DNA from 2 places in the Modicisalibacter sp. 'Wilcox' genome. Region 1 is predicted to be linked to the other one. Evidence: predicted binding sites of a transcription regulator. Region 1 holds the regulator's gene; the other holds the start of a gene.
What was found. Region 1 encodes FNR, which switches genes on or off when oxygen is low (the NO sensors DNR and NnrR bind a similar motif). Its sites were predicted from a motif close to TTGATNTANATCAA; they were not measured.
Positions count from the first base shown of each region.

Region 2: the regulator FNR is predicted to act here: its motif matches at 2,613-2,626, upstream of G7A98_RS06650 (bifunctional enoyl-CoA hydratase/phosphate acetyltransferase).

Region 1 is NZ_WNXF01000003.1:190,049-195,125, reverse strand. It holds gene G7A98_RS04295 (heavy metal translocating P-type ATPase) at 1-134, shown strand, start outside; gene ccoS (cbb3-type cytochrome oxidase assembly protein CcoS) at 131-376, shown strand; gene G7A98_RS04285 (sulfite exporter TauE/SafE family protein) at 376-1,092, shown strand; gene hemN (oxygen-independent coproporphyrinogen III oxidase) at 1,162-2,562, shown strand; gene fnr (fumarate/nitrate reduction transcriptional regulator Fnr) at 2,650-3,393, shown strand; gene ttcA (tRNA 2-thiocytidine(32) synthetase TtcA) at 3,419-4,273, opposite strand; gene G7A98_RS04265 (hypothetical protein) at 4,356-4,577, opposite strand; gene G7A98_RS04260 (3'-5' exonuclease) at 4,630-5,077, opposite strand, start outside.
Region 2 is NZ_WNXF01000005.1:144,311-149,387, reverse strand. It holds gene G7A98_RS06660 (DUF1338 family protein) at 1-324, opposite strand, end outside; gene G7A98_RS06655 (acetate/propionate family kinase) at 398-1,576, opposite strand; gene G7A98_RS06650 (bifunctional enoyl-CoA hydratase/phosphate acetyltransferase) at 1,573-2,523, opposite strand; gene G7A98_RS06645 (GrxA family glutaredoxin) at 2,691-2,966, opposite strand; gene G7A98_RS06640 (inositol monophosphatase family protein) at 3,099-3,926, opposite strand; gene G7A98_RS06635 (response regulator transcription factor) at 3,968-4,504, opposite strand; gene G7A98_RS06630 (ATP-binding protein) at 4,538-5,077, opposite strand, start outside.

The DNA of each region.
Region 1 (5,077 bases):
CCACCGGTCTGGTACCGCCCTGGGCGGCCGCGCTGGGCATGGCGGGCAGCTCGCTGGTGGTGGTGGGCAATGCCCTGCGTCTCGGCCGTGACGCCGCCACCCCGCTCTCCGACCCCGAGGAGGCCGCACCATGAGCATCCTGTATCTGCTGATTCCACTGTCGCTGCTGCTGCTGGGGCTGGCCGTGTGGGCCTTCTTCTGGGCGGTGCGCTCGGGCCAGTTCGATGACCTGGAAGGCCCCGCGTATCGCATCCTGTTCGATGATGACGAGGGCGACCTGCCGGGTACCCGCCAGCGCCGACACGACGGCATGCCCGACCCGGCTCCGCAGGAAGATGACGCCCACCAGGGGCCGCGTCAGGACCCGCCAGCATGATGCCCCCGGCCACCCCCGACCTGCCGCCGCTGGCCGCCGCCTTCATGGTGGGGCTGCTCGGCGGCGCCCACTGCATCGGCATGTGCGGCGGCATCATGAGTGCACTGAGCTTCGCCGTGCCGCCCAGCCTGCGCAGTCCGCTGCGCCTGGGCGGACTACTGCTCGGCTACAACCTGGGGCGCATCGCCAGCTACATGCTGGCCGGGGCGCTGATCGCCACGCTGGGCGGCTGGATCGGCGACGGCGTCCCCCGGGCCCGCTTCGTGCTGCAGGGCCTGGCCATCGCGCTGCTGGTGATGATGGCGCTCTACCTGGCCGGCTGGTGGCGCGGGCTGACCCGCCTGGAAGCCGGCGGGCGCCACCTGTGGCGCCACCTGGAGCCCATCGGTCGGCGCCTGATGCCGGTGGTGCATGTGCCCCGGGCCGTGGCGCTGGGCGCGATCTGGGGCTGGCTGCCCTGCGGGCTGGTCTACTCGATGCTGGCCTGGAGCCTGGCCGCCGGCGGCGGCTGGCACGGCGCGCTGCTGATGGGCGCCTTCGGGCTGGGCACCCTGCCGGCGCTGCTGGTCACCGGCGCCGCCGCCCACCGGCTGACCCGGCTGGTCCGCCACCCGCTGGGCCGGACCCTGGCCGCCCTGCTGCTGCTGGGCTTTGCGCTGTGGCAGTTATGGGGGCTGGTCGCCGCCATGACGGGCCACCATGCGCCCGCCGCTTGACGCAGGTCAGGCGCCCGCCGGGTACGGCGGCGTAGCATGACACTGTCGTTTCCGGTTCGAGAGTCCGTCATGTCCGCCATCGCCGTCGATCCCCCCGTTGCCGCCGCCCGCGAAGCCGAGCTGATTCGCCGCTATGCGCACGCGGGGCCGCGCTATACCTCCTACCCGACCGCGCTGGACTTCTCGCCGGCGTTCGGCGCCGAGGATTACATCGAGGCGCTGACCCGCAGCAATGCCTCGGGGCGGCCGCTGTCGCTCTACGTGCATATCCCGTTCTGCCGCCGGATCTGCTTCTACTGCGCCTGCAACAAGATCGCCACCAAGGACACCTCGCTGAGCGAAGGCTACCTGAGCCGCCTGGATCGCGAGATGGTGCTGACCTCGCGCCACCTCGACACCGGCCGCGAGGTGCGCCAGCTGCACTGGGGCGGCGGCACGCCGACCTTCCTGACCCTGGGCCAGATGAGCGACCTGATCGACCGCCTGCACGCCCGCTTCGGGCTGTCCAGCGCGGCCGATCGCGACTATGCCATCGAGATCGATCCGCGCGAGGCCGATGTGCTCACCCTGCGCCACCTGCAGGCGCTGGGCTTCAACCGCATCAGCCTCGGCGTGCAGGACCTGGATCCCGAGGTGCAGCGTGCCATCAACCGCGTGCAGCCGCGCCAGCTGACCGAGAACCTGGTCGAGGAGGCGCACCGGCTGGGGTTCCACTCGCTCAATCTCGACCTGATCCTCGGCCTGCCGCACCAGACCCGCACCACCTTCGCCGACACCCTGGAGCAGGTCATCGCCATGGCCCCGGCGCGGCTGTCGATCTTCAACTACGCCCACCTGCCGGAGCGCTTCAAGCCCCAGCGGCGCATCGACGCCGGTGCCCTGCCGGCTCCCGAGGAGAAGCTGGCCATGCTCATGGACACCCGGGAGCGGCTGGATGCGGCCGGCTACGTGCACATCGGCCTGGACCATTTCGCCCGCCCCGACGACAGCCTGGCCGTCGCCCAGCGCGAGGGGCGGCTGCATCGCAACTTCCAGGGCTACACCACCCACGGCGAATGCGACCTGGTGGGGCTGGGCGTCTCGGCGATCAGCCACCTCGACGACTGCTACGCCCAGAACCCGGTGCGCCTGGACGACTACGAGGCCGCCCTGGACGCCGGCCGCCTGCCCACCGCCCGGGGTCTGCGCCGTACCGCCGACGACCGCCTGCGCGCCTTCGTGATTCAGCGCCTGATGTGCGACCTGGCACTGGATCTGGACGCCGTCGGCGAGCGTTTCGGCCTCGACGCCGCGGCCTGTCTGGCCGACTCGCTGCGCGCCCTGGCGCCGGCCGAGCGCGACGGCCTGATCACGCGCCACGGCAACCGGCTCGCGGTCACGCCGCTGGGCCGGCTGCTGGTGCGCCACCTGGCGATGGCCTTCGATACTCGCACCAGCGGTCACCAGGGTCGCCACTCCCGGATTCTCTAACAGCAAACTTTAATGAATCCCTCATCGATTATTGCCCCGCATAGGGACTACCATAGGGAAAGAGTCTTGATCGTTCGGGAGACCCACATGGCGAGTCACGCCCTTCACGCCCGCCGCCCCCGGCTGCAGGAAGCCCGCTGCCAGACCTGCAGCCTGAGTTCCCTGTGCCTGCCGCTGGCGCTGGAATTCAACCAGATGGACCGCTTCGAGGCGATCATCCAGCGCCGTGCGCCGCTCAAGAAAGGCGAGGCGCTGCTGCGCCAGGGGGATGCCTTCACCAGCGTCTTCGCGGTGCGCTCGGGGAGTCTCAAGCAGATTACCAGCGAGGGCGACGGCGAGGACCAGCTGACCAACTTCTACCTGCCCAGCGAGCTCGTGGGGCTCGACGGCATCGACGAGAAGCACTATCCCGGCAGTATCATCGCCCTGGAGACCACCACGGTCTGCGAGATCCCCTTCGATCGCCTCGACCAGCTCTCCGAGACACTGCCGGAGCTGCGCAACCAGCTCTACCGCAGCATGAGCAAGGAGCTGCGCGACGACCGCCGCATGCTGCGCCTGCTGTCGCGCAAGACCGCCGACGAGCGCCTGGCGAGCTTCATCGTCAACCTGTCGTCGCGCTTCCGCCGCCGTGGCTACTCGCCCTACAGCTTCCGCCTGTCGATGGCCCGCGCCGATATCGGCAACTACCTGGGCCTGGCGGTGGAGACCGTCAGCCGCATCATCGGCCGTTTCCAGCAGCACAAGCTGGTGGACGTGCAGGGCCGCGAGGTGCACATCCTCGACCTCGACGCCCTGGAGGCCCTGGCGGCCGGCGATCACGAGCACTGAGCCGGCGCGCATTGCGCGCCGCGGTTCAGGCCTCCCGGGCCAGCAGGTCGAACGCCTCGATGCGCGAGGCGTTCAACCGCTGCTGCTTCGCCTCGAGCCCCGCGAAGTCGAACAGCTCACGATCGGCGAGCTGCGACGGCGCGACGTTGGTCACCGCCTTGAACATCGTCTCCAGTCGCCCGGGGTGCGTCTTCTCCCACTCGGCGAGCATCTCCTTGACCACCTGACGCTGCAGGTTGGGCTGCGAGCCGCACAGGTTGCAGGGAATGATCGGGAATTCCATCAGCCGTGCGAACTCGGCGATGTCGGCCTCGCGGCAGTAGGCGAGCGGGCGGATGACGATGTTCTTGCCGTCGTCGGATAGCAGCTTGGGCGGCATCGCCTTGAGGCTGCCGCCGTAGAACATGTTGAGGAACAGCGTCTCGAGGATGTCCTCGCGATGGTGGCCCAGCGCCACCTTGGTCGCGCCGATCTCCTCGGCGAAGCCGTACAGCGAGCCGCGCCGCAGTCGCGAGCACAACGCACAGGTGGTCTTGCCCTCCGGCGTCTTCTCCTTGACCACCGAATAGGTATCACGCTCGAGGATGTGATAGTCGACCCCGATGCCGTCGAGGTAGTTCGGCAGGACGTGCTCGGGGAAGCCGGGCTGCTTCTGGTCCAGGTTGACCGCCACCAGCGAGAAGTTCACCGGCGCATTGCGCTGCAGGTTGCGCAGGATTTCCAGCATGGTGTAGGAATCCTTGCCGCCCGACAGGCAGACCATCACCTTGTCGCCCTCGCCGATCATGCCGTAGTCGATGATGGCGTTGCCGACCTGGCGACGCAGGCGTTTCTGCAGCTTGTTGAACTCGCGTTTCTGGGTACCGGTAAGTGCTTGCATGGGAAAGGCGACACGCGGGGAAATGGAAGGCGCGCCTATGCTACCACCCCCTCCGGTCAGTTGCGACGCCCGTGGCGCGGCGTCACGCGCCCTGCAGCACCAGCAGATAGCGCAGCGCCACACCCAGCGACAGCAGCACCACCCCGGCCCGCTGCAGGTGCGTTTCCTGGCGGGTCAGCACCAGCCGGCGCTCCCAGAACAGCACCACGCTGCGCAGCTCGTGGGTGCGACGGGCGTACCTCGCGCACACGAACAGCACCAGGCCCAGCCCCGCGAACAGACACAGATTCTGCAACTCCAGCACCCGAATTCTCCTTCCTTTTTATTGGTTGATTGTCGGCCCCCCACGCCCGTCCCTAGACGGCCTCGCAGGCCCCCTGCTTCAGGCGGACATACATCAGCGCGGTGGTCACCGCATCCCCGAGCGCGGTATGGCGCTGCATCAGCGGTACCTTCAGCGACCGGGCGACACTCTCGAACGCCATGTGCGGCTCGACCTGCGGCTGGGTGCGCCGCATCCGGCGACGATACGCCTGGGCCAGGTCGACGGTGGCGTTGGGCAGGTCGAAGCCGAAGCGCGGCCGCAGGTGGCGGTTGATCACCGCGATGTCGAAGTCCACGCACCAGCCCAGCAGCGGCCGATTGCCGATGAAGTCGAGCAGCGCCTCCAGCGCCTCGTCCACCGGCAGGCCGTCGTTGAGATCCACGCCGCGCAGCCCGTGGATCTTGATCGAGTCGGCACCGAGGCTCGCCGGGCGCTGCAGGCGCAGGTCCAGCGCCCCGCTGGTCAGCACCCGATCGCCC
Region 2 (5,077 bases), on a different contig from region 1:
CAGGGCTTCCAGCTGGCGGCGCGGTTCCCGGGTCAGGGCGCCGGGCTGCAGCTCCACCAGCAGCAGCCAGGCGCCGTCGTCGTCCGGCGTCAGGCAGGAGACCAGCACGCCGCGATCGGCCATGGCGTACTGGCCGGCCCGCCGGTAGCCGAAATGCGCGAGCGTGGGCAGCAATGCCTCGGAACTGAAGGGGCCGTGGTTGAGTGTCACGATCGCCAGGTATTCGGCGCTCGGTACCCGTGACCAGAGGTCCAGGGCGGCCAGGTCCGGGTTCAGGTGAACGTAGTCCAGCCACAGCTGCTGCAGAAACTCTTCGCGTTGCATGATCGGAGGTCTCCCTGTGATGCCTCCGAAGTATAGGCAGTGCCGCCCGGGGGCCATTCAACGCCACGCCTCGTCAGGCGGGGGCGGCGGGAGAGGCCGGCAGGCAGGCCAGCGTTGAACGTCGAATTTCCGCTTCCTCGTCGGCCGCGACGATGCCGATGGCCGGCCCGTCGCCGCGGTCCAGCCGCGGCGCATGACGCGCATTGGCCGCGTCGTCGAGCTTGATGCCCAGCCAGGCGAGGTCGTGGCACACGGCCTGGCGGATCGGCGCGGCATGCTCGCCGATGCCGGCGGTGAAGACCAGGGCGTCCAGGCCGCCGAGCAGGGCGACCAGCCCGCCGATTTCCCGGACCACCCGACGCACGAAGAGCGCGACCGCCTCCGCGGCGGCCGGGGCGTCACTGGCTAGCAGATCACGCATGTCATCGGACAGTCCCGAGACCCCGTAGAGCCCGCTGTCATGGTAGAGCAGGTGCTCGATCTCGTCGGCGCGCCAGCCCTTCTGCTGCAGCAGGTAGAGAATCACGCCGGGGTCGAGGTTGCCCGCCCGGCGCCCCATCATCAGCCCGTCGAGCGCGGTGAAGCCCATGGTGGTGGCCTGGCTTTGCCCATCCGCGAGGGCGCACAGGCTGCAGCCGTGACCCAGGTGGGCGATGATCACGCGGCCCCGATGGCGCTCGCCGATCAGCTCGGGCAGCTGGCGCACGGCGTGGGCGTAGGACAGTCCGTGAAAACCGTAGCGCAGAATGCCCTCCTCGGTCAGCCGGCGCGGCAGCGCGAAGCACTGGTTCAGCCAGGGCTGGCTGCGATGGAAGGCGGTGTCGAAGCAGGCCACCTGCGGCAGGGTGGGCCAGTGAGCGTGCAGGGCGTCGATCAGCGCCAGCGCCGGTGGCTGATGCAGGGGCGCCAGCGGGATCAGTTCGCGCAGCTCGTCGACCACGGCCGGTTCCAGCAGGCAGGGCGCGGCGTGGTGGCGACCGCCGTGCACGACGCGATGTCCCACGGCGCTCAGCGGCACGTCGCCGAACTGCGCCTCGAGCCAGTCAAGCAGCGGCGCAATCACGGCGGCGTGCCCGGTTCCCGTCAGGCGGGGCAAGGCGTCACTGGGCGTCGTGGCGCCGTCGAGCACCAGATGCGGCGCCTCGTTGATGCGCTCGATGGTACCGCGGACCCGGCAGCGTTCGTCATGGAAGAGCGCGACCTTCAGCGACGACGAGCCGGCGTTGAGGGCGAGAACGGCGCGCGAGGTCATGGTGTGCGCCCCCGATGCACCACCAGGCAGGCCAGCGCGGCGGAGGCCAGCCGGCTGGCAGTGGTGTCGCTGCGGCTGGTCAGCATGATCGGTACCCGCGCACCCATGACCAGCCCCGCCGCCTGGGCACCGGCCAGGTGGATGAGCAGCTTGGCGATCATGTTGGCGGATTCGAGGTCGGGGCACATCAGGATGTCGGCATGGCCGGCGACCGCCGAGGTCAGGCCCTTGGTGCGGGCGGCCTGCTCGGAGACCGCATTGTCGATGGCCAGCGGGCCGTCGAGATCGCCGCCGGTGATCTGGCCGCGCTGGCTCATCTTGCACAGGGCGGCGGCGTCGAGGGTCGAGGGAATCCGCGGATTGACGGTTTCCACGGCCGAGAGAATCGCCACCCGCGGGCAGTCGAGCGCCAGGGCATGGGCCAGATCGATGGCGTTCTGGATGATGTCCCGCTTGGCGGTCAGGTCGGGCTGGATATGCAGGGCGCCGTCGGTGATCAGCAGCGGCCGTGGATAGCTGGCGACGTCGAGGGCGTAGATGTGGCTCATCTGGCGCTCGGTGCGCAGGCCGGCCTCGTCGACGAGGACGGCGCTCATCAGCTCGTCGGTGTGCAGCGCCCCCTTCATCAGGGCGTTCACCTCATTGCGGGCGGCCAGCGACACGGCGGTCTCGGCGGCGGCGTGGCTGTGCGGGGTGTCGATGATCGTCAGGTCCGACAGCGATTCGCCGAGGGCGTGCGCGGTATCGAGAATACGCGCCTTCGGGCCGACCAGCAGCGGCTCGATCAACCCCTGGCGCCAGGCGGCCAGCGCCCCGCCCAGGGACAGCTCGTCACACGGGTGGACCACGGCGGTGCGGATGGGCGGGTAGCCGCGGGTCGCGTCGATCAGTTGCCGGTGGCGATCGCCGACCGGGGGATCGTGGGGCAGGGTGTCTTGAGCCGCCATGCTGAAGTCTCCGTCATGCCGGGCATCGCCCGGGAATGCCACGACTCTAGGCGGGAATCGTCAGGCTGGCCAGCGAGGGTGTCGCCGGGTTGATCTGCGTCACGTCCGTCGGCGCCCCGGAATGAAAACGCCGGCCCGGGGCCGGCGCGGGGAGAGGGCGCGGCTGTTCAGTTGACCGGGGTTTCCGGCATCAGCTGATTGTCGCGCACGTACTGGTCGAATTCGGTGAAGCCGCCGATGTGGGTCTGGTCGACGAAGATCTGCGGCACGGTCTCGACCGGCTTGCCGATGGTCTTCTCCATGTCGGCCTTGGTGATGCCTTCTTCATGGATGTCGATGTAGCGATAGCTGAAATCGTCGCGGGCATTGCTCAGCGCCTCGGCCAGGTCCTTGGCGCGTACGCAGAAGGGGCAGCCGGCGCGTCCGAAGATGACTGTCAGCATGGGGTCTCCTTTCGTGATGACGAGAATCGTGGGTGATGGAGCGTTGAACTGGGGGCATTGTTTCGCATTCGGCGCGCGAGGACCAATAGAGTCTCGCTACGCCGACTATTGCATGCCTTTATGGTACCGGGCTCATGCCTCGCCGGACGCCGAGCGGCCTTCGTCGGTGCGCTGCAGCAGATCGCGCAGCGCGACGTAGATGTCCGGCGCCGCGGCGACGATATGCTCGCCGTAGAGCTCCTCGGGGATACTCTCGGGCGCCGGATAGACGTGGCCGGTGCGGGCGCCGGCTTCCCGGGCGATCAGCAGCCCGGCGGCGAAATCCCAGGGCGAGACGCTCTCGTAGTAGGCATCGAGCCGCCCGCAGGCCACGTTGCACAGGTCCAGCGCAGCGGAACCGCAGCGCCGCACGTCCTGACAGTGCTGCATGACCGCCGAGAAACGGCGCAGCAGCGGCTGCCGGCCGTCGCGGCGGTAGGGGAAGCCGGTGGCGATCAGGCTGCTGTCGAGCCGGTTGGCCAGGCTGGCGCGGATGCGTGCCTGATTGCGCCAGGCTCCTTCGCCGCGGATGGCCACGAAGGTCTCGTCCAGGAAGGGGGCGTGCACCACGCCGATCTGCACGCGACCGTCCACCGCCCAGGCGATCGACACCGCGACGTGGGGAAAGCCCCGGGCGAAGTTCACCGTGCCGTCGATCGGGTCGACGACCCACAGTGGCCCCTTGCGCCCCAGCGCCTGGCGGTCGGGGGCGATCTCCTCGCTGAGTCGGGCTTCGTCGGGAAAGTGCTGCTGCAGGCGGTCGCTGATCCACTCGTCGACCGCCACGTCGGTGTCGGTGACCAGTTCCGTGCCGTGCTTGTAGCGCTGCGAGAAGCGCTGGTCGTTTCGCGCGGCCAGGATCTTCCGGCCGGCGCCCTCGGCGATGTCGGTGGCGATGGCGAGTCGCTCGGCGAGCTGCATGTAACCTCCTGGGTCGGGTCGGAATGGCGAAGGCGGGGCGGTCAGCGTCGCACCGGACGCTTCTGGAGCTTGCGCTGCAGGGTGCGGCGATGCATGCCCAGCGCCCGCGCCGTGGCGGAGATGTTGCCGTCGTGCTCCTGCAGCACCTTCTGGATGTGCTCCCAGGTGACACGGTTGATCGACGGCGGGTTGTCGGCGATGTCGATGTCGGGGTCGCCGGTCTCGCGGTTGAAGGCACCCAGCACCTCGTCGGCGTCGACGGGCTTGCACAGGTAGTTCACCGCGCCGAGCTTGATGGCTTCCACGGCGGTGGCGATGCTCGAGTAGCCGGTCAGCACCACCACGCGGCACTCGGGGGCCACGGCCAGCAGCTCCGGCAGCAGCTTGAGCCCCGAACCGTGCTCGAGCTTGAGATCCAGGGTGGCGAGCTGCGGCGGCGAGCGCCGGGCCAGCTCCAGCGCCTGCTCCTCATCCGTGGCCACCAGCACCTCGAAGCCACGCCGGCTGAAGGCACGTTCCATGACATGGCAGAACATCTCGTCGTCGTCGACGATCATCAGGCGTTCGGCAGTTTGCATAGCAGCGTTCCGTGTCGTAGGGCAATGCCGACGTCATTCGCCGGCAATCAGGCGGGGCAGCTTGACCTCGGTCAGGGTGCCGCCCTCTTCGTGATTGTAAAGACTCACGCCGCCGCCGAAGCGGTTGATGGTGGCGTGGGTCAGGAACAGGCCGATCCCCATCCCCTTGCTCTTGGTGGAGACGAAGGTATCGCCGAGCTGGTCGGCGATCGACATCGCCACGCCCGGGCCGTGATCGCGAATGTCGATGATCACTTCCTCCTTGGTCCAGTCGAGGCTGATGACGATGTCCTCGGGATTGGCGTCGGCGGCGTTGTTGAGCAGGTTCATCAAGGCCTGCTCCAGGGTGGTGTCGACCGCCAGCACGGGGGTGCCGCGCTTGCCGAGGATCTCGATATGATGGGTGACGTCCGGACGCAGTACCAGCCAGCGCTGCACGACATCCTCCAGCCAGGCCTGGGCCGGCTGCGAGGCGGGCTGGGCCAGGCGGCGGCGGTCGGCATTGGCGACCAGGTTCTGCAGCCGCGACTTGCAGGTATCGACCTGGCGGCGCAGCAGGTCGATGTCGGCCTC